Linked DNA regions of Nitratidesulfovibrio vulgaris str. Hildenborough. The protein of the gene in region 1 binds, or shares a complex with, the protein of each later gene. Links are inferred from orthologs where the notes say so. Each region holds a gene or a part of one and is shown on either strand. Other genes may lie near its edges.

Region 1 (16,817 bases):
ATGACCGTTTATGGCAGACGCGACTCTGACAGACGCTAGAGGGTCGGGCATCATCGATGCCCGACCCTCTTCATTTCAGTCATGTCATTTCAGTATCATGCCAGCCACACTCCCGCCGTAGCGGGCATCAGCCGCACGTGTCAGCCTATGGCGTCACCCGAGGTTGACGCGCGCCGCCACCGGCATACGCCACCCGGTGCCGAAAGCCCTGTCCGTGACCTTCAGTCCGGGCGGGGCCTGACGTCTCTTGAACTCGGCATTGCAGACCAGCCTCAAGACCTTGCGTACGGTCTCCACATCGTAGCCTTCGGCCACGATATCCGCCGCACTACGTCGCAATTCGACAAGCCGTTCGAGAATGCCATCAAGGACATCATAAGGTGGCAACGAATCGCTGTCGCGCTGTCCGGGCCTCAGTTCGGCCGAAGGTTCCTTGGTCAGGATGGCAGAGGGTATGGTCTCGCGGGCTTCACGCCCCTCGTGCCCGTGAGACGTGTCACGTTCGTTGAGCCAGTGCGCCACGCGATAGACGAGGGTCTTCGGCAGGTCGGCGATGACGGCAAGCCCTCCCGCCATGTCGCCGTAGATGGTGCAGTACCCCACTGCAAGTTCCGACTTGTTGCCCGTGGTGAGCAGCAGCCTTCGCTGCTTGTTGGAGAGGGCCATCAACAGGTTGCCCCGGATGCGCGACTGGATGTTCTCCTCCGTCACGTCAGCCTCACGCCCCGCGAAGGCCTGTGCAAGGGCCGCTTCGAACCCGTGCATCAGGTCGCCGATGGGGATGGTGCACGTTGCGATGCCCAGAGAAGAGGCCAGCGCAAGGGCATCTGTCACGCTTCCCTCGCTGGAGTGCGGCGACGGCATGAGCACCCCGAGGACCTTGTCCGGCCCTAGCGCCTCCGCCGCGACGGCAGCCACAAGGGCCGAGTCGATGCCGCCCGAGAGCCCCAGCACGGCCCCGTCGAACCCGCATTTGCGGGCGTAGTCGCGTGTGCCCAGCACCAGTGCCTTCCAGACCTGCTCTTCATCGGACGTAGGTTCAGCGGTGATGGTTCCTGTGGCCTGTGCCACATCGACCATCACGATGTCCTCCGCGAAAGAGCGTCCGCGCGCGATAAGCGTCCCGGTGGCGTCGAAGGCGATGCTCTTGCCCGCGAAGACGAGGTCGTCGTTGCCGCCCACCTGGTTGGCGTACAGCACCGAGACCCGGTAGCGGAAGGCCACCCGCGAGAGCATCCGCTCACGCACCGCCTGCTTGCCCAGCGTGAACGGCGAGGCCGAAAGGTTGAGGATGGCGTCTGCCCCGCCCGCCATGAGGTCGGCGACGGGGTCGTTCTCGTAATGTCGGTGCTCCTGCCAGAACGTCTTGTCGTTCCAGACATCTTCACAGATGGTCACCCCGAACCGCCAGCCATCGATGGTGACGACCCCGCACCCCACGCCCGACTCGAAATACCGCCGTTCATCGAACACATCGTAGTTGGGCAGCAACACCTTGCGGGTGGCAACCGTCACCTTTCCCTCACGCAGAAGGACCGCGCAATTATGGATGGGGTTGCCCACGGGCGAAGGATTGGGGACGGGTGCCCCGACCAGCACGGGGGGCAGGTCTCGCAGTTGCTGGGCAAGGGCTTCGAGGGCCTTGCGACAGGCGGGAACGAAATCGTCCTGCAACAGAAGGTCGCGCGGCGGATAGCCGCACAGGGCGAGTTCGGGCGTGACACACAGGCGGGCCCCCAGAGAGGCCGCCTCACGCACGGCGTCGGCGATGCGGGCTGCATTGCCCACGATGTCGCCGACGACCGTGTCTATCTGCAGAAGTGCTACCTTCACCTAGAATATGTCCGCCATGTTGTAGAGTTTGCCGGGCTTCTGCGTGGCCAGCCATGCCGCAGCGCGCAGGGCCCCCTGCGCGAAGGTCTCGCGCGAATGGGCCTGATGCGTGACCTCGATGCGTTCGCCGGGGCCGAGGCAGTAGACGGTATGCACGCCCACGACATCGCCGCCGCGGATGGTCTGCACCCCGATCTCCTTCTGCGGACGCTCGCCGATGATGCCTTCACGGTGGTAGCATGCCACATCGGGCAGATTCCAGTCGCGGGCCTCGGCAAGACATTCGGCAAGGCGCAGGGCCGTACCGCTGGGGGAGTCCTTCTTGCGGTTATGGTGCAGTTCGACCATCTCAAGGTCGTACTTCTCACCCAGCAGACGCACAAGTTCAGGCAGCACCTTGAGGAGGACGTTCACGCCCACACTCATGTTGGGTGCCCAGAAGAGCCGTATCTGCCGTGCAAGCTCGGCAAGTTCCGCCTTCTGCTCTTCATTGAACCCCGTGGTGCCGATGACGACGGCGTTACCGTGCCTTGCAGCCGCCCTTGCCGTGGCCATGCTCGCCTCGGGTGCTGTAAAATCGATGATCACGCCACCCGGCACCTGCGGGAACACCACATCAGGGTCACTCCCTGCGATGCACCCATCACGCGCGACTCCCGAAGCCCGGTCAGGACGTTCAAGTACGGCAGCGAGGCACAGTTGCGGCTCTTCCTGGACGAGGCGGCAGATGGTCGACCCCATGCGCCCGCCCGCCCCCATGACGATAATCGGAGTACTCATGCCTGCTCCTTGCAGCTTGCCGCCCGTCATGATGACGGAACGGGAATCGAGATACAACCCGCCGACGACAGCGGGATACGTTCAACCAGCGTATCAGGTGACCTGAACGTGCATAGGCTACTTGCCAAGTCCACGTCCACCTCCCGTTTCGGTGCAGAACGTCAGAACAGCTTCAGTTGCTCTGCCCTGCCCCGTGGCACGTCTTCACCTTCAGCGGTGCTCATCGCGCCCCCGCGTGCGGGACGGGCAGGATCATTCTCTGCCGCCGCGCCGCGAGAATCATCGCCCGATGCGGACCCCGTTTCGTCGGAAGCCGTGCGGACATGGGCCGCGCCCTGCGAAGGAGCATCCTCAGCGCCTGCGGCTTCCTGAGAGGGCGGAGTCTCCTCCGCGACGGCTTCGGAAGCATCAACAGATGCGACTCCCGACGCAAGCATGGCGAAGAAATCCGCCTCTTCCATGACCCGGATGCCAAGCTTTCGGGCCTTTTCGAGTTTCGAACCGGGCTTACCGCCGACGACAAGAAGGTCAAGAGACTTGGTGACGCTGCTGGCGATATTGGCCCCCGCAGCCCGCGCCATATCTTCGGCCTCGGTGCGTCCCACACGGGTGAGGCTTCCGGTGAAGAGCACCTTCAGTCCTTGCAGGGGGAGTACGATGGCATCAGCGCCCTCCGAAGCCGGCGGAGCATCCTGCCGCTTCGGCCATAGGCCGATGGCACGCAACCGTTCAAGCAGTTCGAGATTGCCCTCGTTGGCGAAGAAGCTGCGAATGGAACCTGCCACTTCAGGGCCGATGTCGGGCAACTGCTGCAAGGTCTCGGCGTCGGCCTCACGCAGGGCGTCAAGGTCGGTGAAGTTCGCGGCAAGGGTACGTGCCGTCTGTTCACCCACATGACGGATGCCGAGGGCGCAGATGAGCCGGACAAGCGTCGCCCCTGTGCGGGCGGCATCGAGCGCGGTGACGAAATTGGCGGCAGAAGTCGGCCCCATGCGCTCGAAACGCATCAGGTCGAGCTTGGTCAGCAAGAAAAGCCCGACGGGTGAGGTCACATGCCCGCCGTCCACAAGCTGCTGCACCCATCGTTCACCCACGCCGCGCACATCGAGGCCCGCCTTGGAGACGAAATGGATGATGGACTGCCTGCGCACCGCAGGACACATGACATTGACGCACCGGTGCGCCACCTCGCCTTGGGGTCTGACCACAGGGCTATCGCATTCCGGACAGTTTTCCGGAAAGACGAAGGGCCGTTCGTCACCAGTGCGTTCTTCGACCAGTGGGCGCACCACCTCGGGGATGACATCGCCAGCGCGTTGTACCAGCACCATGTCGCCCAGCATCAGTCCCTTGGCGCGAATCTCGTCCTCGTTGTGAAGCGTTGCACGCGAGACCTCTACACCGCCCACGCGCACGGGTTCGAGTATCGCCACCGGTGTAAGCACCCCGGTGCGCCCCACTTGCACACGGATGTCATCGAGACGCGTACGCGCCTGCATCGCAGGAAACTTGAGGGCCAGTGCCCACCGTGGGGCACGCGCCGTGAAACCGAGGGCTTCCTGCGCCTCGGTGTCATCAAGCTTCGCGACGACCCCGTCTATCTCGATGGCAAGCGACTCTCGACGTGCGCCAAGCGCCTCGTAGTATGCCCACACCTCGTCCGGCGAAGCACACAGACGGCCCTCCGGCGGCGTATCGAACCCCCATTCACGAAGCCTTGCCATGAGGCCGCTATGGGTCGTCCACGGCGCGGTGCCGCCTTCGAGGACCACCTGTCCCACGCCATAGGCGAGAAACTGCAAGGGCCTTCCGGCGGTGACGGTTGTATCGAGTTGTCGCACCGACCCCGCCGCCGCATTGCGCGGGTTGGCGAAAAGCTTGCCCCCGGCGGCAGATTGCCGCGCGTTGAGTTGTTCGAAGTCGGCCTTTGCGATGACCACTTCGCCGCGCACCTCGATACGGCGCGGCACGTCGTCTCCGCGCAGGGCAAGGGGCAGGTTGCGCACCGTCCGCATGGCGGCGGTGACGACCTCGCCCACTTCACCGTTGCCCCGTGTCAACGCCGAAGTGAAGACGCCATTCTCGTAGATGACCTCCAGCGCGAGGCCGTCCATCTTGGGGTCGCACCAGAAGGCCGAAGGGGCGTCAGGAAGGGCGTTGTACATGCGCTGAATGAACGCCCCCCACTCGTCGCGTGAGAAGGCGTTGTCGAGGCTGTACATACGCAGGGTGTGCGCCTGTTTCTCAAGCCCTTCGAGCACTTCACCGCCGACTCTCTGCGTGGGCGAGGCCTCGTCCCGCAATGCGGGCCAGCGAGTTTCAAGGCCCACGAGTTCACGATAGAGGGCATCGTATTCGGCGTCGCTTATCTCGGGCGTATCAAGTTCGTAGTAGAGGCGGTTATGCCGCTCAAGGTCTGCCCGAAGTTGTGCGGCGCGCTGGCGGGCCTCTTCGGGAATCGCGTCATGCCGGGCGGGAGACGTCGCTTCTGCGGCATTGTTCTCAGGGGCATCGTTCACAGGGGCATCGTCGACAACGCGGCCCGTCTTCACTTCGGTCATGGGAGATGACGCCTGCGTCTTGTTGGCGTCGCGGCCATTATCGTCGGGTCGGGTCACTGGATGCGCTCGTGTATGATGTTCTGTTGCATGGTACGCACGGCATCACGCCATGCGGGGCCGAGGCGTTGTGTCATGTAGGCATCTTCCGCACGGCCTGCGGTGTCGAGAAATCCGTCCAGGGTCCGCGCCGTGGTGTGGTGGCGATGACGCACGACGACCCCGTGGTCGACGATGACAGGCCAGCCCGCATGGTGGGCGCGAAGCGAAAGCCACACATCCACCCCGTAGCCATAGGGATTGTCGCCGGCGTCCACACCGCCGATGGTCTCGATGCAGTCGAGGGCATAGACCGGCGCGATGCCATCGGCAACGGCGACACGACTGAAGGCCACACCCTCGCGATGCACCATCTGGGGATGATAGGGACTGCGCAGCACGGCAGGTGCCCACACGCCCACGTCATGCCCCAGACGTTCGCCTAGCCTCCAGAGATGGGCGGCGGCACGGGCCATGAACGGCGGGCGGGAGACGAATTCGATGTCATTGTTCAGGAACCACAGATGGGTGAACCCCTCCTCCCGCGCGAGAGACACACAGTCCTCGAGCGCACCTGCCCAATAGAGGTTGTCGGTGGCCCTGCGCCACGCCCCCGGGTAGGAGACGGGGGCCGCATTGTCATAGACGCGTACCCGCCCGGAAAGGCCGCTGTCGGCCCCGGCAAGTTGTTCCTGCACCTGTGCGGCAAGGGCGGGGTCTCCGTAGTGCAGTACCACGGCAAGGATGCGGACGGGTTCTGCCACCTAGAGTATCTCCTGGAACTGTTTGAAATTCTCGGGAAACCCGACAGCTATGAGGGTATCGCGCGCTTGCAGGGTATACGTCGATTCGGGGTTGAAATGCATCGTGCCATCGGGTCTCTTCACGCCGATGATGATGAGGTTGTACTGGGGGCGGATGCCCGACTCGATGAGGGTCTTGCCAACCAGTACCGAGTCGTCGCCGATCTCCAGTTCTTCCATCTGGATGCTGAGGTCGGAGCGCGTGTGCGCCAGTTCGATGAAGCTGGTCACGGTGGGACGCAGGATGGACTGCGCCATGCGCAGACCGCCCAGATGGTGCGGCAGGAACACCCTGTCGGCCCCGGCGAGTTTGAGCTTGCCGATATGCGAGGGTTCGCTGGCCCGGGCGACGATGGTCATGGACGGATTGATCTGATGGGCGCTGAGAACCACATAGACGTTCGCCGAATCCAGCGACAGTGCCGCCACAAGCGCGCGGGCACGCTCTATCCCAGCCGCCTGCAAGAGTTCGTCGTTGGTGGCGTCACCCGCCAGATGCAGGATGCCTTCGGTCTCCAGCGCCTCGATCATGGCGGGGTCGTTCTCGATGACGACGAGGGCGACCCCCTCCTCCATCAGTTCCTTTGCAACCACGGAGCCTATCCGACCGTATCCGCAGACGATGCAGTGGTCGCGCAACTTGGCTATGGCCTTGAGCACCCTGCGCCTCCCCATGTACCTGTAGAGTTTGCCGTCGACGAGAAGCTGAGAGAACGCGCCGATGATGAAGGCGAAGTTGCCCACACCGGCGAAGACCACCAGCGTGGTCAGCAGCCTGCCCTGTGACGAGAGAGGATGCACCTCTCCGAAGCCGATGGTCGAAAGGGTGATGACCACCATGTAGAAGCTGTCGAACGCCGACCACCCCTCGATATACATGTAACCGAGGGTGGCACAGATGAAGACGCACAGGAGCGACACCTGACCGATGAGCAGCGGCCACACAGAGCCGAAACGGTTACGCAGCCTGTAGATGCGCGTGGAAAGCGGCAACCTGCCTCGCATGGTCGTCACGCTTCGATGAGCCGTTCGCGCAGCAGGCGTATGCGGTCGCGCAGTGTCGCGGCTCGCTCGAATTCAAGCTCCTTGGCAGCTTCACGCATTTCCCGCTCCAGTTTCTGGATGTGTTTCGCCATATCTTCTGGCGAGGTGCCGTATTCGGCGACATTCTCGACCGCCGGGGCAGCCTGACGCCCTCTTCCGCGCCCCTTGCCCTTGCCACCCTCAGACGCCGCGCTGTAGATGGCGTCGAAGGGGGTGTCGAGACTCTTGCGGATGGTGCGGGGCTCTATGCCGTTGGCCTCGTTCCATGCCTGCTGCCGTTCGCGGCGACGCGCCGTCTCATCCATGGCAGCCCGCATGGAGGCGGTCACCGTGTCGGCATAGAGGATGACCCTTCCGGCGGCGTTACGTGCCGCACGACCGAAGGTCTGGATGAGCGACCCGGTGGAACGCAGGAAGCCTTCCTTGTCGGCGTCGAGAATCGATACCAGAGAGACTTCGGGGATATCAAGACCTTCACGCAGCAGGTTGATGCCCACCAGCACATCGCACTCGCCGCGCCGCAAGGCCTGTATGATGGCCATGCGCTCCATGGTGTCGATGTCCGAATGCAGGTAGCGCACCGAGAGTCCCATGTTGCCGAGGTGTTCGGTGAGGTCTTCGGCCATGCGCTTGGTGAGCGTGGTGATGAGAACCCGCTCGTCGCGTGCCGCACGGGCACGGCATTCCGCCAGCAGGTCGTCCACCTGCCCGCGGGTCGGACGCACCTCAACCACAGGGTCCACAAGCCCTGTGGGCCTGATGATCTGCTCGGCAATGACACCCTGCGACCTGTCGAGCTCCCACTTGCCCGGGGTTGCGGAGACGTACACCGTCTGGTTGATGCGCGTAAGGAACTCTGCGAACTCCAGCGGCCTGTTGTCCAGTGCCGAGGGCAGGCGGAAGCCGAAGTCCACCAGAGTGGACTTGCGGGAACGGTCGCCCTTGTACATGGCCCCCACCTGCGGCACGGTGATGTGCGACTCGTCGACGAAGAGCAGGAAATCGTCGGGAAAGTAGTCGAGCAGACACGAAGGGGGCTGTCCCGCCGCGCGTCCGTCAAGATGCCGCGAATAGTTCTCGATGCCGTTGCAGTAGCCAAGCTCTTCCATCATCTCAAGGTCGAGCATGGTGCGCTGTTCAAGGCGCTGAGCCTCCACAAGGCGGTTCGCAGACTGATACTCGCGCAGTCGCTCACCCAGTTCGTCGCGGATGTCGCTCATGGCGCGCACGAGGTTGTCGCGGTCTGACACGTAGTGGCTTGCCGGGTAAATGACCGTCTTGCCCACGCTGCCCAGCACCTCGCCGGTGAGCGGGTCTATCTCGCTGATGGCGTCGATGTCGTCGCCGAAGAACTCTATCCGCAGGGCGCGCTCGTGATGGTAGGCGGGAATGACCTCTAGCACGTCGCCGCGAACACGGAACGTACCACGGTGAAAGTCGAAGTCGTTGCGCTGGTACTGCACCTCCACAAGGCGCGTCATGAGGGCGTCCATTGAGAAGCGCTGACCGCACTCGACCGGGATGACAAGACGGGCGTAGTATTCAGGAGAACCAAGACCGTAGATGCACGACACCGAGGCGACGATGACCACGTCACGCCGCGTGAGAAGCGCGTGTGTGGCGGCGTGGCGCAGCTTGTCGATGTTGTCGTTGATGGACGAGTCCTTCTCGATATACGTGTCAGAGGCCGGAACGTAGGCTTCAGGCTGGTAGTAGTCGTAATAGCTTACGAAATACTCCACGGCGTTGTCGGGGAAAAGCGCGCGGAACTCGTTGTACAGTTGTGCCGCCAGCGTCTTGTTGGGGGCGAGGATAAGGGCAGGCCTGTTACATGCGGCGATGACATTGGCCACGGTGAAGGTCTTGCCCGACCCGGTGACGCCAAGCAGAACCTGGTCGCGCACCCCATGCCCGAGGTTTGCGACAATCTGCCCGATGGCCTCGGGCTGGTCTCCTGTCGGTTCGAATTCGGTATGCAGTCTGAAACACGTATCGGCCATTGGTTCTCCCTGCGCGAAAGGCACGCTTTCCTCCCGTCGCATTATCCTCTATGATGACCACGAACAACCTGCCGTCGTTGCTGGAGGACACCATGGACATATGTTTGACGCCCGCACCGGAGGACATGCCCGTCGAAAGGGCCTATGTCATCTCCGCCACGATACGAACCTTCAAGGGACGCCGCAACGTCGAGGCGCACCTGTTCCGCACCGGAACCCGCGAAGAGGAATTGGCAAGCCTTGAGGGCATGCGCCTTGTCGGCGACCCCATCGACCCCGCCAACCCCGGCGACCCGAAAGACGCCCTGCGCGCCGTGCTCGAAGCCTTCACCAAGGAAGAGTGCGATGCCGTGATAGCCTACCTCGAACGCAAATACGCCGACAGGTTCACCGCCATCGTGGCGTGCCCTCTCGACCTGCCCATACCGCAAGGTGTTGCCCCCCTGTCTGCCATACCCGAAGGCAAGACCATGGGCTTCATCCGTTTCGATACCGTAAGCGGCTACGACCTGCCCTTCGGTTTTCGGGGCTTCTACGACCTCGCCCGCCATGAACCGCTGGTGAACGAACAGCACTAGCCTCGTCTACCACGGTACGAAATCCTGCGGCAGCCGCCAGCGCCCGATGCGCGACGGCTGCCGTGTGGCGTCGTGCAGGCAGGCGAGAAAGTCGGTCCGGGGCATCTCCACGGCACCGAAACGCAGCATGTGCGAGGTCGTCTGCTGACAGTCCACGAACCGGAACCCCCACGACACCAGCAACCGTGCAAGCCAGACGAACGCGACCTTCGAAGCGTCGGGCATGGCATGGAACATCGATTCGCCGAAGAACCCGCCCCCGAGGGCAACCCCGTACAGCCCGCCCACAAGTCGCCCCCCGTACCACGCCTCCACGCTGTGGGCATGCCCAAGATGATGCAGGCGGGTATAGGCGGCGCGCATCTCCGGCACCAGCCACGTCCCGCCCTGTCCGGGACGCGGGGTGGCGGCGCATTGTTCGAGCACATCGGCGAACGCCGTATCCAGCCGTACTTCGAAGGTCTTCGCCCGCACAGTCCTCATGAGCCTGCGCGGTACATGCAGGGCATCGAGCGGCAGCACGCAACGAGGGTCGGGCGACCACCACAGGATGGGGTCACCCGGCCCGTACCATGGAAAGATACCTTCCTCATAGGCCCGAAGCAGCCTCTCCGGCGTGAGGTCACCACCTATGGCGAGCAGGCCATCCGGCCCCGCCTCTCCCACATCGGGAAAGATGCAGGCATCGTCAGGCAGCAGGTACAGCCTCATGCCGCAGGTTCGGCGCTCCCCTCGCCCCGCTCGCGATAGCTGAACTGAAGGCCCAGTGATGCCGCATCGGGAGTCGCGCCGCCCTGCCCCGCAACGCCTGCGGTCTTCGGGGCTTGCGGAAGCGCGTCGACATGCACGGTGCCTCCCTTGCGCAGTCTGCCGAACAGCATCTCCTTCGCCAGTTCGTCTTCGATGGCGGTGCGAATGACCCGTCGCAGGGGGCGTGCACCGAAGGCCGGGTCGAAGCCCTTCTCGGCAAGGCGCTGCCGCGCCGCCGCGGTGAGTTCGAGCCGTACGCGACGTTCACGTAGGCCGTTCTCGACCTCGCGCACGAACTTGTCCACGATGCGCTCCATGACCTCCGGCGCAAGACTGCCGAATGGCACCAGCGCGTCAAGGCGATTGCGGAACTCGGGGCTGAACAGCGTCTCCACGGCCTTGCGGCCCTTGGCAGTCACATCTTCGACGCCGCCACCCGTGAAGCCGATACTCGGGGCGGACATCTCGCGCACCCCCGCATTGGAGGTCATGATGAGCACGACATTGCGGAAGTCGGCCTTGCGCCCGGTATTGTCCGTAAGCGTGGCGTAGTCCATGACCTGCAACAGGACGTTGAAGATATCCGGATGCGCCTTCTCCATCTCGTCAAGAAGCACCACCGCGTAGGGTGTACGGCGCACCGCCTCGGTAAGCTGGCCGCCCTGGTCATATCCGACATAGCCGGGAGGCGCGCCGATGAACCGCGAGACCGCATGCTTTTCCATGTATTCACTCATGTCGTAGCGCAGAAAGGCCACCCCTAGCCGTTTGGCGAGGCTACGGGCCAGTTCGGTCTTGCCCACGCCTGTGGGCCCGTAGAAGAGGAAGCTGCCCGTAGGCCTGTCCTCCCGCCCGAACCCCGCACGGGCCCGCAGGATGGAACGGGCGACCACCGCCACGGCGGCCTCCTGTCCGAAGACTGCCTTGCCAAGGTCGTTCTCGAGCGTCTTCAACCTGTCACGGTCTGAAGAGGAGATGGAGCGTGGCGGCACATGGGCCATACGCGCCACGACACGTTCCACGTCCTGCACCGAGACACTCGCCCCCGGCTTGAACCCGGCACGCAGCCGCATGGCGGCCCCGGCTTCGTCGATGACGTCGATGGCCTTGTCCGGCAGAAGCCTGTCGTTGACGTAACGGGCCGAGAGTTCGACCGCGGCACGCAGTGCGGGCAGTGTATAGCGGACGGCGTGGTGCTCTTCGTAGTGTTCCTTGAGCCCTTTGAGTATCTCCACGCATTCCTCCTGCGTGGGCTCGCCGATGTCTATCTTCTGGAAGCGACGGGAGAGCGCGCGGTCTTTCTCGAAATGGTTGCGGTACTCCTCATGCGTGGTGGACCCGATGCACCGTATGGCACCCGAGGCAAGTACCGGCTTGAGGATGTTCGAGGCATCCATCGACCCGCCGCTGGTCGCCCCCGCCCCGACGATGGTGTGTATCTCGTCGATGAACAGGATGGCGTCGGGCTGGCGTGAAAGTTCGCTGATGACGGCCTTGAGGCGTGCCTCGAAGTCTCCCCGGTACTTGGTGCCAGCAAGCAGCGACCCCATGTCGAGTGCATAGACACGCGCCTTGCGGAAACTCTCGGGGACGGCCCCCACGGCAATGCGCAGGGCCAGCCCTTCGGCGATGGCGGTCTTGCCCACACCGGGGTCGCCCACGAAGAGGGGGTTGTTCTTGCGCCGACGCGAAAGCACCTGCACCGTGCGTTCGAGTTCGTCCTCCCGCCCTATGAGCGGGTCGATGCGTCCTTCACGCGCCCGCGCGGTGAGGTCGGTGGCATACTGGGCAAGCGCGTCAGCGCGCGTCGAGGCCCCCCCGTCGCCTTCATCGTCACCGTCCATGGCGTCATCGTCCGCCTCGGGCATGGCGTGGGAGATGTATTCAAGCACATCCAGACGCGAAACACCTTGCGTCTTGAGAAAATAGACGGCGTAGGTGTCGTCCTCGTCAAAAAGGGCGGCGAGTACGTCGCCAATCTCCACCAGAGGCCGCCCTGCCGACTGGATGTGCCTGAAGGCACGCTGCAACACCCGCTGCACTCCGAGGGTCTGCACCACTTCGGTGGTCATGTCCTCGGGCAGGCTTTCGAGATGCGTCCCGAAGAACTCCTCAAGGCGTGCACGCAACGCCGTCACATCCGCACCGCACCCCTCAAGGATGCCCTTGCCCTGTTCTTCACCGGCAATGGCATACAGCAGATGCTCCAAGGTGAGGTACTCGTGATTACGCACCCGCACCTCTCCGACAGCCGCATTGAGCGCTGCCTGAAGCCGCTTACCTATCATTAGACCTCCTCCGTGGAACAGCGCAGGGGATACCCCTCGCGCCGGGCCCTCGCGTGGACGATGGCGGCCTTGGTCTCGGCCACTTCGAAGGTATAGACACCACATTCACCCACACCGTCACGGTGCACGGCAAGCATGATAGCCGTGGCCTGTTCAGCCGTCTTGCGGAAGACTTCCACAAGAATGCTCACCACGAACTCCATGGTCGTATAGTCATCATTATGCAGCAGCACCCGGTACATGCGCGGCAGCCGCACATCGTCCTCGACGAGAATGTCGCTGTCGTAGCCGGGGGCAAGTGGTCCGTTGCTCATCGTCTCCATCCCGTTGGTATCGTGTCTGCCTCTAGGGTAAGCCATTACGGCGCGTTGTCGAGAGCATCCCTGCCACAGTCACCGGATGCCTTACGCGGGATGACGCAGCCCGTCGAGGATGCGGCCCACCTCTTCATCGTCGAACATGAAATCATCGCAGGGGGGTACCCCGCTGGCCTTGCGCCATGCCCTATTCATGTCGTGATAGGTCGCCGTGGAGGTCTCGCAACCGGTCATGCCAAGCAGGGCGGCAACGGCGCGGATGTCATCCTGCGGCCCCTCTATCTCCACCACCTCACCGAACACCAGCCTGTCGAGGGATACATGCACGCCTCGCAGCGACCAGTCCTCCCTCTCCTTGTCATACCGGAAGGCGGGCCTGTAGCCCAGTCCGGTGAGGATGGCATGCATGGCTTCGCCGTCGGCGACCGCAGTCTCCTCTTCATCCCATACCTTGACCCCGGCGGGGACAGCCCCGGCAGGCGGGCACTTGAGTGTCATCAGCGCCTGTGTACGGTCGGCCCAGATGCGCCTGCGAAGGCGCAGCAGCATCCTCGCTGAACGTAACGTACCCTCCCCGGTATCATAGACGGCATTGCGTTCGAGATGTCTTCCCGCACTCTGCGCCCCCTCTGCTTGCAGGCGTTCCCGTAACGCGGCATAGTCCGCTCCGATGAACTTGAGTTCGACTTCTCGCGCCATATCGTCTCCCCTTTTCACGGTCGTCCCGGAGGTGCCGCTTGCATAGATTCGTTCTCGTCGCCACGGGTGGCATATTCGGGAGTCTCGCCCGCTACGTCCTTTCCGGAGTCGCCCAGAAGCTCACCACCAGTTCATTCCCCTACGGGACAGTGCTGGTGAACCTTCTCGGCAGCCTCCTCTTCGGCCTCGTGTGGGGGATACTCGAAAACAGGATAACCTTCGCCCCCGAAGCGCGTCTGCTACTGCTGACAGGATTCATGGGTTCGCTGACCACATTCTCGACACTGACCTATGAAGGGATGGTACTGCTTCAATCGCACATGTGGCTACAGGCGGCCCTGTACATCGTCGGCCAGACCGTGGCGGGCATCATGCTCGTCTGGTTCGGCGCGGGACTCGGCAGGCTGGTCTGATCTCACCGCATAACCAGCCAACAGCATTCACAAAGGAGCCAATCATGCCCGCACCATCGGGGACAGCCACACGTCTGCGCATCTACTTCGCCGAGGACGACATGCATGAAGGCCGTGCCCTGCATACGGTCATCATCGAAAAGGCCATGCAGGCGAAGCTTGCAGGTGCGACCATGCAACGCGCCCTCGCCGGTTTCGGGGCAAACAGCACCCTGCACACTGCACGTGTGCTGCATCTGGCCGAAAGCCTTCCTCTTGTCATCGAAATCATAGACAGTGCCGAGCGTATAGAGGCTTTCATGCCAGAGGTCGAGGCCATTCTCGAAGAGGGGCTTGTAACGCTCGAACCTGTCGAGGTCAGGCTTTACCGGCATCGCCCCAAGGCGTGACCTCACGTTCTGACTCCGCCGTGTTCAGACTTCCATAGGCCTCGAAATCCACGCGACACCAGACGGGTTCACAACGTTGGCCTGCCAGAGACCGGGCGTACAACAGTCCCGTTCATATCCTGTGTGCCCGATGTCGTGGTCGGCTTCGGCGATGGTCGCACACCCCCATGGACGGGATTGCCAGCAGTGTCACAGGGTAGGCCTACATGGGGACTGATGGGGACTGCACGACGTACCGTATGCACGAGTACCCCTCAAGCTGCCAGTCCACCGGAGTGCATGACATCCTGACCACGGACCGGCACGGGATGCCGGGTTGGCGGAAACGGCACGCAGACATGGGGCCCTCCCACGAGGGGGCATCAAAAAGGAAGGGGGCCGCAGCCCCCCTGATTCTAACCGAGTACCGCCTGCCGTATGGCCTCGATGCCCGTCTTCTCGACGAACTTGGAGACACGCAGCCGTTTACCCGAGTTATCGCGATAGAACTCCATGAACTTACGTATCAGCCCCTTGGCCTCATCAGTGGAAAGCTCTTCTGCAAGCACATCGCCGATGCGCGGATGCCCGCCGGAATTGCCACCCACGATGAGCGTCCAGCCCTTCTTGGTGCCCACGAGACCTACATCTCGCAGGTAGCTTTCGCCACAGCAGAAGGGACAGCCCGAAATGCCGAACTTGACCTTGGCTGGGAAGTCGTGCCCGACATATTCCTCTTCTATGGCCACGCCGATGCCGAGGGAATCCTGAAGGCCGAACCGGCAGACCGCCGTACCGGGGCACGCCTGCACATAGTGCACGCAAAGTTCTACGGCACGTCCGACGTCAAGGCGAAGCTCTTCCCACATGGGTTCGACGGCTTCCTTCTTCATGCCGACAAGGGCCAGACGCTGCCCGGATGTGATCTTGATGATCGGCACTTCGTACTTCCTGCAGACCCGCGACACGGCATCAAGCACGTCGGGGGTGAGAAGACCGCACGGGGTGCGGGGTACGATGGCGTAGGTGAGCTTGTCGCGCTGCAGTATCGCGCCCTTAGGTTCGTCACTCATCATGGTCTCCTGTTCTTGCGTATCTATGAACCCGCGCAGGCCTTGAGCACGGCGGGTGCGATGGCGTCAAGGGGCAGCACCCTGTCGACGCCACCCAGCCTGATGGCCTCATGGGGCATGCCAAAGACGATGCACGTCGCCTCATCCTGCGCGATGGTATGGGCCCCCATGTCGTGCAGTTCCTTCATGCCCGCCGCGCCGTCATCGCCCATCCCCGTGAGGATGGCGGCGACCGCATTGGCCCCGGCATAGCGCGCAGCCGACCGGAACAGCACATCGACAGAGGGACGGTGCCGTCTCACGAGGGGGCCGTCCTTGACCTCCACCGTATAGCGCGAGCCGTTGCGCTTGAGCAACATGTGGCTGCTACCGGGGGCGATGAGTGCCTGACCCCGCGCCATGATGTCTCCGTCCTCCGCTTCGCGCACCCGGATACGGCAGATGCCGTCAAGGCGGCGCGAAAAGGCTCCGGTGAAGTGTTCCGGCATATGCTGGACGATGGCTATGGGAGGCGCATCCGGCGGCATGGCTTCAAGGAACACTTGAAGGGCCTCCGTGCCACCTGTCGAAGCGCCTACGACCACGACCTTCTCAGTGGTCTGCACCCGCGTGAAGTTGGTGGGGCCCGGCAACATGGCATCTGCCGTCAGTTTGGGGGCGACATCGCGCGTACGGTGCCCAAGCCTGTGCAGGCGTGCCCGCGCCGCGGCCTTCACGGCATCACAGATGCGGATGCTCGACTCCTCCAGAAACCTCTTGGTGCCGAGGCGAGGTTTGGTGATGACCTCCACCGCGCCGTATTCCATGGCCTTGAACGTGGCCTCGGCCCCCTGCTCCGTCACCGAAGAGCAGATGACCACCGGTAGGGGATGCTGGGTCATGATCTTTCGCAGGAATGTAAGCCCGTCCATCCGTGGCATTTCGATATCGAGCAGGATGACGTCGGGCACCACCGCCTCCATGCGCTTGGCAGCCACGAATGGGTCGGAGGCGGTGCCCACCACCTCGATGCCGGGGTCTGCGGAAAGGAGGTCGGCCAGAGTCTGCCTGACAAGGGCGGAATCGTCGACGATGAGGACACGGCAAGGGCGCGCCACGGCTACACCTTCCTGTATACGGTGGGAGCCTGGGCTTCGAGGGGCAGTGACATGCCCGTCAGGCTCTCGGAATGACCGATGAAAAGATACCCCCCCGGTCGCAGGCTTTCGCAGAAACGCGAGAACAACCGCTCTTGCGTCGGCTTGTCGAAATAGATGATCACGTTGCGGCAGAAG
Region 2 (12,700 bases), 1.5 Mb from region 1 along the record:
CGGCCGGCAGTTTGTAGGTGTGGGGCGGCAGGGTCGAGTAGTCGGGGTTCATGGGCTCTGCCAGCTTGTCCTGAATCAGGGTGACGGTCTTGGCCTGCTTGTCGAAGGCGATGACGCGTCCCTGGTCGACCTTGCCGTATTCGCCGCAGCCCACAAGGCCGAGAGGAAGGGCCATTACCATCAGCGTGAGCAGTATGCGCTTGATGTTCATCATAGTCTCCTTTCGTGGGCCGCTAGTTGGCGCGCTTGCGGGCCAGTTCCATCTGAACGCCCTGAACCATGCGGACGAAGATGTACAGCGACATGCAGGTCACGAGGCCAAGGACGAGTACGGTGGCACCGGCGTCGAGGAAGGCCTTGTACTGGGGCACCCAGGGCTGGACGAGCTTCATCAGGATGGAGATGGCGCAGCCGACGACGGCGAGGCCGAAGGCGATGCGGATGCCGTAACCCTTGATGTACTTGGTGGCGACAGCGCCCACCTGCGCACCCATGGCGGCACCGACGAGCATGATGATGGCGGCTACGAGTTCGGTACGACCCTTGTATGTGTAGGTCGCTGCACCGTAGAGGCCGGAGATCATGACTTCGAAGAGGTCGGTACCGACGGCCACGTGGGTCGGGCAGCCGATGAGGTAGATGAGGGCGGGCATGCGGATGAGACCGCCGCCGATGCCGAGGATGCCTGCGAGCCAGCCGGTGAGGAAACTCACGAAGATGGGCAGCCATGCGGAGCAGTAGATGCCGGCTTCCTTGAGGTGCACCATCGGGGGGATCTTGATCTTGTGCAGGGCCTTGTGCCATTCGACGCCCGTGGCGCCAGCTTCGAGCTTCACACCCTTGGCCGCGGCTTCACGTTCCTTCTGGCGACGCTTGGCCACGTCGTGGAAGACCATCCACGCGATGAGCGCGAGCAGCACGATGTAGATCCAGCGAACGACCTTCTCGACGCTGCCTAGCCGTTCGAGCCACATGACCATCTGTGCACCGGCTTCGAAACCGACGACCGTACCCACCAGCATGATCATGCCGAGTTTGTAGTCGACGTTGCCGAACTTGCCGTGGCGCATGGTGGAGATGAGCGACTTGCCCGCCATGTGCGCGATGTCGGTGCCGATGGCGAATGCCATGGGGAAGCCGAGGATGTTGAGGCCGGGGGTGACCATCCAGGCGCCGCCCATGCCGAAGAAGCCGCCGATGATGCCAACGCCCACGCCCAGGATGATGAGGCCGGGCCAGAAGATCTTAACGCCCGCGATGGGCATCAGGATATACAACCATTCCATGGTGTCCTCCGTCGTCCTTTCCTAGTGTTCCGCGAGATCGCGCGACTTCAGGTCGATGCCGATGTGGTTCATGATGATGTCGGCGATGACGCCGAAGATCACGCCCACGAGGGGAATCAGGATGATGGTGAGCACCGTGAACTGGAGATGGCTCTCATTGTAGAGGTTCGCCCACCAGGCGAGGACGCCGTCGAGTTTGCGCGTGTCGGCTACGATGACGACGGGGGCACCGCCGCCACCAGCGGCGAGCGCCGTGCCGGGCAGTGCGATGAGCATCAGCATCAGCGACCACCAAAGCTTGTTGAGTCTGGCCTTCATGTCTTCCTCCTTGCATGTTGCGTTCGGTGGCAAACTCCCGGCCCTGCCGGGGCGACCCTCTGCGGCCGGGTGCCACCCTGCCTCTTCCGCGTTCCGCCCTCTTGCCCGGGGCGGAGTGTTCCCGAAAAGCGTAAGACGCGTCGCGTCTGTTGCCTTTGCTTGAGCAATGGCCGTGCCAAAGCTGATTTTCGTGATGGCAACATGCTGAAATCGAAGGAAGCTTGTAAGAAGTGTTGCGCGATGCTCCGAAAGGAGTTACGCAGAAACAACACCTCTGCGCGATTCGTTCCGTCTGCGAAAACCTCTTTATGGGGGGGATATGCGCTTCTACCGGCCGCCCATCATCGGCAGCGTCTTCAGAACCGACCGCTCCGCCAGGGAGTGGAGCATCCCCAAACGGATGCTCCTTGTCGGAGTGCCGCTTCTGGCGGCGGTGCTGGCGTGTTTCGCCTTCGTCACCTACAAGGTGGGCGCGCACTATCTGACGACAGCATATTCGCGGAATTCTCTCACCCGTGCCAAGGCACAGGCCCACGAGATAGCATCCCGACTGGAGACGGCCCGCAACGAACTGCTGTTCATGGCCGACGGCATCCTCGACCCGAAAAGACTTGCCCGCTACCTGCAAGGACGCACGGAGGCCGAAGGGCTGCGCTACCGCGAGATAGCCTTCCAGGGAAACGGGGGCAAAGACGATGCCTTCGTGCTGCTCAACACAGGGCGTGGGGTGGTATCCATACCTCCCGATACGGCCCTCGCCACACGCTTCGGCCCCTTCACGCGGCAGAGTGCGCCCACCGACCCGCAGCCGGGGCAGGTGTATCTTTCGCAGCCGCTGGAGGTCATCTATCCCAGTGTGCCGGTGCCCGGTGGCGTGCAGACTCTGCCTCTTCATGTCATTCGCCTTTCGACGCCTGTCTTTGCAGAGGACGGCACCATGCGCGGCATGCTGCTGCTGTCGCTGGACGTGGTGGCCTTGCGCAACGTGCTGTCACTCTACGCCTCGCAGCGTTCCCCTCTGCACATCTATCCGCAGGAGAGCGAGCGGTATCGCAGTTTCATGTTCGACCCCGCGGGGTGGATACTCTTCCAGTCGGAATCGCCCGACCTGCCCGATGCCGACCTCTCCAATGACGTTGTGCGGTCCGGATTGCAGGGCGACCTTGGCAGGACAGGGCTGGACATCGCCTTCAGGCCCGGGCCGGAGAATGAGAACTACTGGGCCATGGTGTCGGAGGTGCAGGCGGGACGGGCTGGCTTGAGCACGCTGGGTTCGCGCTTCGCCGACGCCGCGTCCCTCAACCGTTCCAGCTTCGTGAGTTATGTCCCCATCGTCTTCCGGGGCGGGCCGGGGCAGCTGCCCTCCGTGTATGCCGGGCTGGGGTTCATCGACACCAGCTTCATGGTCATGGCCTCGTCCTACAAGTTGGCGGGTGCGCTTTCCGTTGCCCTCGGGCTTGGGGTGTTCGTCATCACCATCGTGATGGTGTCCATGGGGGTGCGCATTGCGCGCCCGCTTATCCAGCTTGCCAACGCCATCGAGAACAAGGCCGCTGAGGATGACATGTCACCCATGCAAGATGCGCTACTTCCACGGGAAGCGCATTTGTTGCGCAAGGGGGTGAACATGATCCTTGCGCGATTGCGTGAAGTGGTGCAGGCGTCGTCGTTGCATGATGCGCGATCGCTCGCTGCGCGCAAGAGGCAAAAGGTCTGTTTTGATACTGAGCTTGCCGTGAGCGCCTCCGACATGCCCGACCCCGACAGCGAGAAGATGCCGGGCATCGTGGGGGTCAGCCCTGCCGTGAAGTCGCTGCGTGCCCTCATACGCAAGGCCGCATCCATCGCCGCCGACGTGCTCATCATCGGCGAGACCGGTACCGGTAAAGAGCTCACGGCAGAGGCGATTCATGCCAACAGCAGCAGGGCGAAGGGGCCTTTCGTCAGCATCAACTGCGGGGCGCTTGATGAGAACCTGTTGCTCGACGCCTTGTTCGGTCACGTGAAGGGTGCGTTCTCTGAAGCGAAGGGAGAACGCAAAGGGGCCTTTCTCGCAGCGGATGGCGGTACGCTGCACCTCGACGAGATAGGCAACGCCTCTCCCAAGGTGCAGCAGGCCCTTTTGCGTGCCCTGTCGGTGCGTCGCATCAGGCCGCTTGGCAGTGACGACGAGATAGGCTTCGACGCCCGCATCATCGCCGCGACCAACGTCGACCTGCTGGAAAGCGCGGGGCAGGGGGCGTTCCGCGAAGACCTCTACTACAGACTGGCGGTCATCACCATCAAGACGCCTCCGTTGCGCGAACGCCGCGAAGACATTCCAGCCCTTGCCGGGTATTTCATCAAGCTGGCGTCCGTTGAGACGGGGCGCACCCTCATGGGGCTTTCACGTGGTGCCCTGGATGCCTTGCTGCGCTACCCATGGCCGGGCAACGTGCGCGAGATACGCAACGTCATCACCCGTGCCGTCGCCTTCGCCGAATCGGACATCATCTATGAAGAGGATTTGCGCTTCGGCTTTTCGGACGCAGGTGCCGAGGCTTCGGCCGAGGCCGACCCCGTCGCTGCAGAGTGGCCCGGTGTACCCGGCCTGTCGGGCATGCCCGGCAGCGTGACCGTCGCTTCTGCGGGGGGGCATCAGCAAGGCAGGGCGGGCACGGGGGCAGGACAGGGGGGCGAGGCCTACCCCGCCTCGGGTGGGGCGACCGGCATGACCGACGCATCGATGGCTGACGTCTCCCCGAATGGAGGCGGCGAGGGCGTTGGGGGCTTCCCTGTGGCATCGTTCCCCGCCGATGGCGGCGCCTTCGATGATGCAGCGCGTCCTCGTCGGCGTTCGTCCACCATGGGCAGGGGGTATGATGCCCCTCCGGCTGGCGATGATGCGGGTGGTGCGCCTCCTACGCGTGAAGTGGTGGAACGGTCCATGCAGGGTGATCGTGCAAGACCCGGTGCGGCGTTGCGCGATGCGGATGTTCTCGCCAGCCTCAACCCCCGACAGCAGTCGGTGTGGCCGCGCATCCTGCGCGAGGGTGGCATCACCCGTAGCGCCTATCAGCAGGCACTGGGTGCAGAGGTTTCGGTGCGTACGGCACAGTACGACCTTCAGGACTTCATGAAGCGTGGAGTCCTTGCCAAGGTCGGGCGTGGGCCTGCTTCGCGCTACGTGCTTATGGAGGACTATCGGGGGTAGGCATGGCGCAGGTGCGCCACACTCTGCCGTGATTCTGGTTGTTGCGCCGGATGCAACGTAGGAGGGCATGTGTCGCTGATCGATTTTTTCCGCCGTCGCCGGACTACTCCCACTGCCGAAGAGCGTGACGCCATCATGAAGGCGTTTCGCCAGAGGTATACCCATTTCAAGGACTTGCTACAGTCCAACAGTGAACTGGGGCGTATCATGTCCGACATGGAACAGACCCTGACAGGGCACAGCCTCTTCGGCATGAACTACATCCGTTCACAGGCGACGCGGGCGGTCTTTCATACGATGCGCATGGTGACGGCACTCAACGCCATCGCCGACGACCGTTTCAGCGGTCTGGTTGCCACGGTGGAAAGCATCAACACGCGCATCAGCGACATCCTCGATGCCCGTGCCCCGGTACGCGTTGCGGAATTCGTGCTGCCCCTCGCGGAAGTGAACCGCGATGTGGTCGACTGGGTGGGTGGCAAGAACGCCAATCTGGGTGAGATGATGAACCGGGTCGGTGTTCCCGTGCCGCGCGGCTTCGCCATCACCACCACCGCCTACCGGGCGTTCATGGACGGCAACGGCCTGATGGAGGAGACGCGCAAACTCTTGCGTGACGCCTTCGCAGACGACCCGGAAGGCCTCGTGAGAGTGTCGAAGGCCATCATGCGGCGTATCGACGAGGCCATCGTCCCCGACGAAGTGGTGGAGGCGATGCAAGCCGGATGGGATGCCACTTTCGGCCCCGGCCCCGTACGCTGCGCGTTGCGCTCCAGTGCTGTCAGCGAGGACGGCAGTCTCTCTTTCGCCGGGCAGTACCGCACCGTGCTCAACGTCACCCGCGATGAACTGCCTTCGGCTTTCCGTAGTGTGTTGGCCAGCATCTTCTCGCCGCGTGTCATCGCCTACCGCTTGCATCAGGGGGTGCCGTTCGAGCATTGCGCCATGGCCATGGTCTGCCTTGAGATGGTGGACGCAGTGGCAAGCGGAGTGGCTTTTTCGCGGCATCCTGTCGACCTGTTGTCGGATGCCGTCGTCATCAACGGCATCTGGGGGCTTGGCGAATACGTTGTCGACGGCGTCGTGCCGCCGGATACGTGGCTGGTGTCTCGCGTCCGGCCCGACAGGGTCGCAGAACGTTCCATAGCCACCAAGAGTGTGAGACTCATGCCAGCCCTGCACGGTGGGGGCACGGTGGAAAGTCCTGTGCCACCTGAACAGCGTTCCATGCCAAGCCTGACGGATGCGCAGGTGATTGCGCTGGCTGACATGGCGCTGCGCCTTGAAGAGCACTACAGGCATCCGCAGGACATGGAGTGGGCGCTGGATGGCGCCGGGCGGCTGGTGGTGTTGCAGACCCGTCCCATGCGGCTGGCCGATGCGCGTTCCGACAACCTGCCCGCTTCGCCCCGCATCGAGGGTGCAGGGCTGCTTCTCGAGGGCGGGGATGTGGCGTGTGCTGGGGTCGGCTGTGGCCCGGTCGTGATCCCGTCATCGGCAGAGGAACTCGCGGCATTCCCCTGCGGCGGGGTTCTCGTGGCGGCGCACTCGTCACCGAATTATGTGCTGGTCATGGACAGGGCGCAGGCCATCATCACCGATGCGGGCAGTGTCACAGGGCACATGGCGTCGCTTTCACGCGAGTTCAACGTGCCGACGCTGCTCAATGCGCGCGACGCCATGCGAACGTTGCGCCCCGGTCAGGAGGTGACGGTGGACGCCATCTCGGGCCGCGTCTATGAGGGGTGCGTCGAAGAGTTGCTGGCGCTGCGTCGTCCGCGGCAGGTGTGTCTGGGCGACACGCCCGTCCATATCGCCCTGCGGCGCGTCGCCGACCATATCCTGCCCCTGCACCTTGTCGACCCCAAGGCCGCCACGTTCATCCCGCGGTCGTGCACCACGTTGCACGACGTCATGAGGCTGGTGCACGAATTCTCGTACACAGAGATGTTCCGGCTGAGTGATACGGCTACCGTGGCGGGGTCGGTTGCTGTGGAACTCAAGGCGAGTGTGCCGCTGGACTTGCACGTCATCGACCTTGGCGGCGGGCTTGCCGATGTGGACGGGCCCTACGCCTACCCCGAGCAGGTGGCGTCGGCACCCTTCGGCGCGCTGCTCGAGGGAATGCTCGACCCGGAGGTGCATGTGCGCGGGCCGCGGCCCATCGACATGGGGGGCTTTCTCTCCGTCATGGGGCGGCACATGATCGAACCGCCCAACATGCACACAGAACGCTTCGGCGACCGCAGCTACGCCATCGTCTCCGACAAGTACATGAACTTCAGCTCGCGTGTTGGCTACCATTACAGCATCCTCGACGCCTACTGCGGCGCGACCATGAACAAGAACTACATCACGTTCGAGTTCAAGGGCGGGGCTGCGGACGAGGTGCGGCGGGAACGCCGGGTGAAGTGCATCGGCATCATCCTGCGCGAACTCGGTTTCACCATCGAGGTTCAGGGCGACCGTGTGCAGGCGCGCTACCTCAAGTACCCGCCGGAGGAGATTCGTGCCCGACTCGTGCAACTGGGCAGACTGCTCATCGTCACCCGGCAGATGGATATGCTGATGACCACCGAAGCCGCAGTGCAGACATTTGCCGATAACTTCCTCAAGGGTGACTATCATTGAGGGGCGCGGGCGGATTCGCGGCACACCGTTGCAGAAGTTCTGATCGAGAACAGAGCAGAGATTACAGGAAAAGCCCCCTTGATGGGGGCTTTTTGCGTGCGTGGAGACCTTGGGTGCAGACTGGTGCAGAATTCGTGAAAGAGCGGGCTAGGCGATAGACCTAACCCGCTGGTTTGTATGGTACCCGGAACGAGGATTGAACTCGTACAGCCCGAAGGCCGAGGGATTTTAAGTCCCTTGCGTCTGCCAGTTCCGCCATCCGGGCACGAAGCGGTTACTTCCTAGTATGGCGACGTGTTGGCGTCAACGGTGGACTTGATGGCAGTATGACGGGGCGTGCAGTGCAGTGGCGCTGCCCCTGCCGGGCGTCGCGCCCCTTTGCGGGGCATGCCTGTGGGCAGGGCAGTCCCCTCAATCAGCCATCAAACCCCAGTCGGTGCGCCACTGGTGCGCCGTCTACGTCCAGCAGCGTCCCAGCCCCTCACGCGCACCGGGCACGCGCAGCACGCCCTCACGCCATACCCCGTCGGCAAGCAGGTAGAGGTGCAGTGTGCCGAGGTTGCGGTCGACGAAGAGGATACGCCCCTCCACATCGCCTCGCAGCATGGGCGAGACGGCATCGCACACGGCATGGAATAGCCCTTCGTCATGTTCGGCGAAGAGGCATTGCACGTTGAGGGCGTCACCCGTGGGGGCGAACTCCACATGCGCACCACCCACGTCTTCGAAGGTGGTCTGCATGGTCTCGACGAGTTCGGCCTCGCGTTCGAGGAGTTCATTGTAGGTGAGAGTCTGGTCGTAGACGAAGTTGGCGAACATCTCACTGTGCATGAGGGCCATGGCGCCTCCGTGGGTGCCGCAGGGTCTCGACCCCATGGCAGGCATGGTCGTCGACGGCACGCCGCGCATGATAGCCGAAATCACGCTTCAGCGTCAAAATATCTGGTCGCGGGGGCCTCGTATGCGCAGATGTCATGCCCACTGGTCTGCTTCATGGGTTTTCGGCACAGGGTCGGGCTAGGGCACTACGGCGCGAAACGTGGCCGGTCTACACGAGGCGGAGTTGCGGCCGTTCTGTCCCATCTCCGGCGCCGCGAGGGCAGGCTGGCGTCGCCGTGCTGCCGTGTGCCCGGCAGGTGCATCCGGCTCGCGCCGGGTGTCCCGTGGCTGTCGCGTCGGGTGTCCCGTGGCTGTCGCCCCGGCGGCAGCGTCGCTGTTTGCCAGCGGCCGGCGGGCAGCCGACCTCTGCCCGCCATGCGTGGTGCTGTGCACTGGCCTTGCGGTGGGCCATCTGATAGAAAGGAAGAATGCACAACGACGCCCGCCAACGCATGGTGGTGCTCGGTCTGGACGGCCTGCCGCTGGACCTCGCCCGCGACCTCTGCGCCGCAGGGCGCACCCCGCACCTCTCCCGCATCGTCAACGCCGCCGGAACCCGCACCATCGAGGCGGAATTGCCCGAACTCTCGCCGGTGAACTGGACGTCGTTCTACACTGCCGCAGGGCCCGAGGAACACGGCGTGTTCGGGTTCACCCGCATCAACGCCGCGACCTATGCCCTGTCCTTGGCCGACTTCACGCAGGTGCGGGTGCCGACCCTCTTCGACCGCCTTGGCGAGGCGGGCTTCACCTCGCGCGTGGTGAACCTGCCCAACACCTATCCCGCACGCCCCATACCGGGAATGCTGGTCTCGGGCTTCGTGGCCACGGACCTTGCGCGGGCGGTGCATCCGCCCTTCCTGCTGGGGCCGCTGGCAGGTGCGGGCTACCGGCTTGAGGCCGACACCTCGCGCGGTGGCGACGACCCGGCACACCTGCTTGTGGAATTGCGCGCCACACTCGAAAGTCGCCGCAAGGCGTTGCGCTTGCTGTGGCCCGACCTCGCGTGGCATCTCTTCGTCTTTGTGCTGACGGAGACGGACAGGCTCTTCCATTTCCTGTGGGATGCGGTGACCGACGTTGCCAACCCGCTGCATGGGCCGTGTATGGATGTGCTGGCCCTGTGGGACACGGTGATTGGCGAAGTGCTCGACCTCGTGGCGGCACTCCCCGGCGGTGCCCGTCTCATGGTGCTGGCCGACCACGGTTTCACCCGGCTGGTGACCGAGGTCGACATCAACACGTGGCTGCGTCAGGAAGGGCTGTTGCAACTGGCCCCGGCGGGCCCCGCGGCAGATGCGGGAATGGAACTCGACGCCTCGCGCATCCTTCCCGGCAGCGTGGCCTTCGCCCTCGACCCCGGGCGCATCTACCTGCATACGCGCCGACGCTTCGCACGTGGCGGGCTTTCCGATGCCGAGGGCGTGGCCTTGGCTGCACGCCTGCGCGAGGGGCTGCTGGGATTGACCTACGCCGGACGCCCCGTGTTGCGTGATGTCCTGCCCGCCGACGGCCTGTACGACGGCCCCTGCCGCGACATCGCCCCCGACCTCGTCTGCGTCCCGCACGAGGGCTTCGACCTCAAGGCCAAGTTCAATCGTCCTGCCGTGTTCGGGCGTTTCGGGCGCACCGGAACGCATAGTGTGCACGGGGGCATCTTCCATGACAGCGAGGGTGGTGCCCCGCACCGCCTGCGTGACGCCGGAAGGCTGGTGCTCGAACATTTCGGCCTTTCCCGTCGACCCGACGCCGGAGGGCGTCTTGTGACCACTCCAACACAGGGCGCGTCCTGCATGCCCATAACGATGCACAAATGATAGAATTCGCCAAAGAACTCAACGCGGCCCAGTATGAGGCCGTGACCACGCTCGACGGCCCGGTGCTGGTCATCGCCGGTGCGGGCAGCGGCAAGACGCGCACGGTGGTCTACCGCCTCGCCAACCTGCTTGAGCGCGGCGTGCCCGCCTCGTCCATCCTGCTGCTGACGTTCACCCGCAAGGCGGCCAACGAGATGCTGCAACGCGCCAGCCGCCTGCTGGGCTACGGGGTGCAGGGCATCGCCGGGGGCACCTTCCACGCCTTCGCCTATTCGCTCTTGCGCCAGTACCATCCGGCACGCCTTGAGGGGCGCGACCTGACCATCATGGACGGGGCCGACAGCGTGGCCGCCATCCAGCACTGCAAGGATGCGCTCGGCATCGCGCGGGGGGACAAGTCGTTCCCCAAGACACAGACGGTGCTGTCGTTGCTCAGCAAGTCGCGCAACAAGGAACTGCCGCTGGACGAAGTGCTGCGCCGCGAGGCGTACCACCTGCTGGTACATGCAGACGGGGTCTCGCGCATCGGCGAAGCCTACGCCGAATATCGCGCGGAACACGGCCTGCTGGACTATGACGACCTGCTCTTCGAGGTGGAGCGCCTGTTGCGCGAACGGCCCGACCTGCTGGCCCACCTGCGCGACAGATACCGCTACATCATGGTCGACGAGTATCAGGACACCAACCTCGTGCAGGCGCGGCTGGTGCAGCTTCTGGCGGGAGAGGGCGGCAACGTCATGGCCGTGGGGGACGACGCCCAGTCCATCTACGCCTTTCGCGGCGCCAACGTGCAGAACATCCTGTCGTTCCCGCAGTTCTTTCCCGGTACGCGCATCATCAAGCTGGAAGAGAACTACCGTTCCACCCAGCCGGTGCTCGACCTCACCAACGCCATCCTCGCCGAGGCACCGCAGGCCTACCGCAAGCACCTGTACACCAGTCGCGAGGACGGCGTGCTGCCGCAGGTGGTGCGACCCCTGAGCGACCTCACGCAGGCATCCATCGTGGTGAGTCGCGTGAGTGAACTGCTGCGGACGTATCCGCCCCATGAAATCGCCGTGCTGTTCCGGGCGGGGTTCCACTCGTACCATGTGGAGGTACAGCTCAACAAACTGGGCATCCGCTTCCGCAAGTATGGCGGGGTGCGCTATTCCGAGGCCGCGCACGTCAAGGACGTGATGGCCTACGCCCGCCTTGTGCTCAACCCCCTCGACCTGCCGGCGTTCCAGCGTGTGGCGGCCCTGTCGCGCGGTGTGGGGCCCAAGACCACCCTGCGCCTCTACGAGGTCGCCCGACAGGGTGACCCGGCGGCGACGGCCCATGCCTGCGCGCGTTATCCGCAACTGCGGGCCGACCTTGAACTGCTCGACAGGCTTCGCAAGCGCACACCTGCGCCCGCCACGCTGCTGGAAGAGGTCATCGAGCATTACCAGCCGCGTCTCGAAGCCGCCTACCCCGACGACTGGCCGCGCAGACAGCAGGGACTTGAACAGCTTGTGCAGATAGCCTCGGCCTATCGCGACCTCGACCTCTTCATCTCCGACCTGTCGCTGGAAGACCCCGGCACCGAGGAGGAGGACCGCGACAGCGTGGTGCTGTCCACCATCCATTCCGCCAAGGGGCTTGAGTGGAGTGCCGTCATCATCCTCGACCTCGTGGAGGACAGGTTCCCGTCGCGCCATGCCGTGACGCGCGCCGACGACTTCGAGGAGGAGCGCCGCCTGATGTACGTGGCCTGCACCCGCGCCCGCGAACGGCTCATGCTCTTCGTGCCGTCCAGCCTCTACCAGCGCGGGGAGGGTGGCAACCAGCCCGCCGCGCCCAGCCCCTTCGTCCGGGAGTTGCCCGCGGCACTGTACGAGGAGTGGTACGAGAGCTATACCGGAGGTCTGCAACGGCGTGATACGTCGCGTCCGGTTGCGCGTCCGGCCGTGGCATCCACCTTCGGTTGCGCACCGCGTCCCGAATCGGCACCGGTGCCCGGCGGGCCGTCGCCCGTTGCAGGGGCGGCGAAGCTGGGGTTCTGCACGCACAAGATCTTCGGGCGGGGCAAGATCGTCCAGCATCTGCCGCCCGACAAGTACAGGGTGAACTTCCCCGGCGTGGGGCTCAAGGTCATCCTGGGCGACTATCTGACGCTGGAGGATGACGCATGAAGGGCCTTGCGAGCGAAGAGGACTTCATCGCCTGCATCGACAGGCATTTTCCCAACGCGCACAGACACGTGGTGGTGGGGCGCGGAGACGATTGCGCCGTGCTGGCCTGCCCGGAACGCCTGTGCGTGAGCACCGACCTGTTCATCGAGGACGTGCATTTCAGACGTTCGTACTTCAGGCCCGAAGAGATAGGCCACAAGGCGCTGGCCGTGAACGTGAGCGATGTCGCCGCCATGGGCGGTGTGCCGCTGGGGTTCAGTCTCGCACTCATGACGCCCCCCGGCATGACCCGCGAGTACGCAGACGCGCTCTTTGCGGGCATGTCCGGACTGGCTGCCGCGTATGGCATGGTGCTCACCGGCGGCGACCTGTCCCGTGGCGGAGTGCTTGGTCTTTCCATCACCGTGTGGGGTGAGCCCG

Evidence for each region.
Region 2: the proteins of uvrB (region 1) and DVU_RS00760 are in contact, whole or in part, in a crystal structure (PDB 7EGT), measured with the Thermus thermophilus proteins. The link is inferred for Nitratidesulfovibrio vulgaris str. Hildenborough from one-to-one orthologs. Residues at the interface, in WP_096411307.1 of Thermus thermophilus: Glu23, Leu25, Arg26, Asp27, Gly28, Glu29, Arg30, Phe31, Arg55, Glu326, Asp327, Phe328, Glu379, Ser382, Gln383, His398, Gly400, Arg401; in WP_096412145.1 of Thermus thermophilus: His654, Arg656, Phe657, Gln666, Asp668, Glu669, Lys680, Arg681, Leu682, Ser683, Lys685, Tyr686, Ala687.

The regions. Positions count from the first base shown.
Region 1 is NC_002937.3:1,679,035-1,695,851, reverse strand. The notes cover bases 6,541-9,492. They hold uvrB (excinuclease ABC subunit UvrB), read right to left. Parts: upstream 9,058-9,492; coding sequence 7,024-9,057; downstream 6,541-7,023. Other genes in these bases: DVU_RS07595 (hypothetical protein), read left to right, coding at 9,150-9,492; DVU_RS07605 (potassium channel family protein), read right to left, coding at 6,541-7,018. In the rest of the region: DVU_RS07625 (NAD+ synthase), read right to left, coding at 154-1,833; dapB (4-hydroxy-tetrahydrodipicolinate reductase), read right to left, coding at 1,834-2,613; NAD-dependent DNA ligase LigA, read right to left, coding at 2,775-5,174; DVU_RS07610 (glycosyltransferase family 2 protein), read right to left, coding at 5,228-5,974; more of DVU_RS07605, read right to left, coding at 5,975-6,540; more of DVU_RS07595, read left to right, coding at 9,493-9,635; aat (leucyl/phenylalanyl-tRNA--protein transferase), read right to left, coding at 9,642-10,346; ATP-dependent Clp protease ATP-binding subunit ClpA, read right to left, coding at 10,343-12,673; DVU_RS07580 (ATP-dependent Clp protease adaptor ClpS), read right to left, coding at 12,673-12,987; DVU_RS07575 (class IV adenylate cyclase), read right to left, coding at 13,078-13,689; fluoride efflux transporter CrcB, read left to right, coding at 13,728-14,102; DVU_RS07565 (DUF190 domain-containing protein), read left to right, coding at 14,147-14,491; DVU_RS07560 (nitrite/sulfite reductase domain-containing protein), read right to left, coding at 14,887-15,543; DVU_RS07555 (protein-glutamate methylesterase/protein-glutamine glutaminase), read right to left, coding at 15,567-16,640; DVU_RS07550 (CheR family methyltransferase), read right to left, coding at 16,643-16,817. UniProt on the Escherichia coli protein: The UvrABC repair system catalyzes the recognition and processing of DNA lesions. A damage recognition complex composed of 2 UvrA and 2 UvrB subunits scans DNA for abnormalities.
Region 2 is NC_002937.3:182,120-194,819, forward strand. Bases 9,701-12,700 are described here. They hold DVU_RS00760 (ATP-dependent helicase), read left to right. Parts: upstream 9,701-10,120; coding sequence 10,121-12,280; downstream 12,281-12,700. Other genes in these bases: DVU_RS00755 (alkaline phosphatase family protein), read left to right, coding at 9,701-10,124; thiL (thiamine-phosphate kinase), read left to right, coding at 12,277-12,700. In the rest of the region: DVU_RS00720 (DUF4881 domain-containing protein), read right to left, coding at 1-211; DVU_RS00725 (sulfite exporter TauE/SafE family protein), read right to left, coding at 234-1,286; DVU_RS00730 (DVU0150 family protein), read right to left, coding at 1,308-1,604; DVU_RS00735 (sigma 54-interacting transcriptional regulator), read left to right, coding at 1,924-4,797; DVU_RS00740 (PEP/pyruvate-binding domain-containing protein), read left to right, coding at 4,867-7,428; DVU_RS00750 (hypothetical protein), read right to left, coding at 7,885-8,268; more of DVU_RS00755, read left to right, coding at 8,736-9,700. UniProt on the Escherichia coli protein: A helicase with DNA-dependent ATPase activity. Unwinds DNA duplexes with 3'-5' polarity. Translocates on single-stranded DNA with 3'-5' polarity. Initiates unwinding more efficiently from a nicked substrate than double-stranded DNA.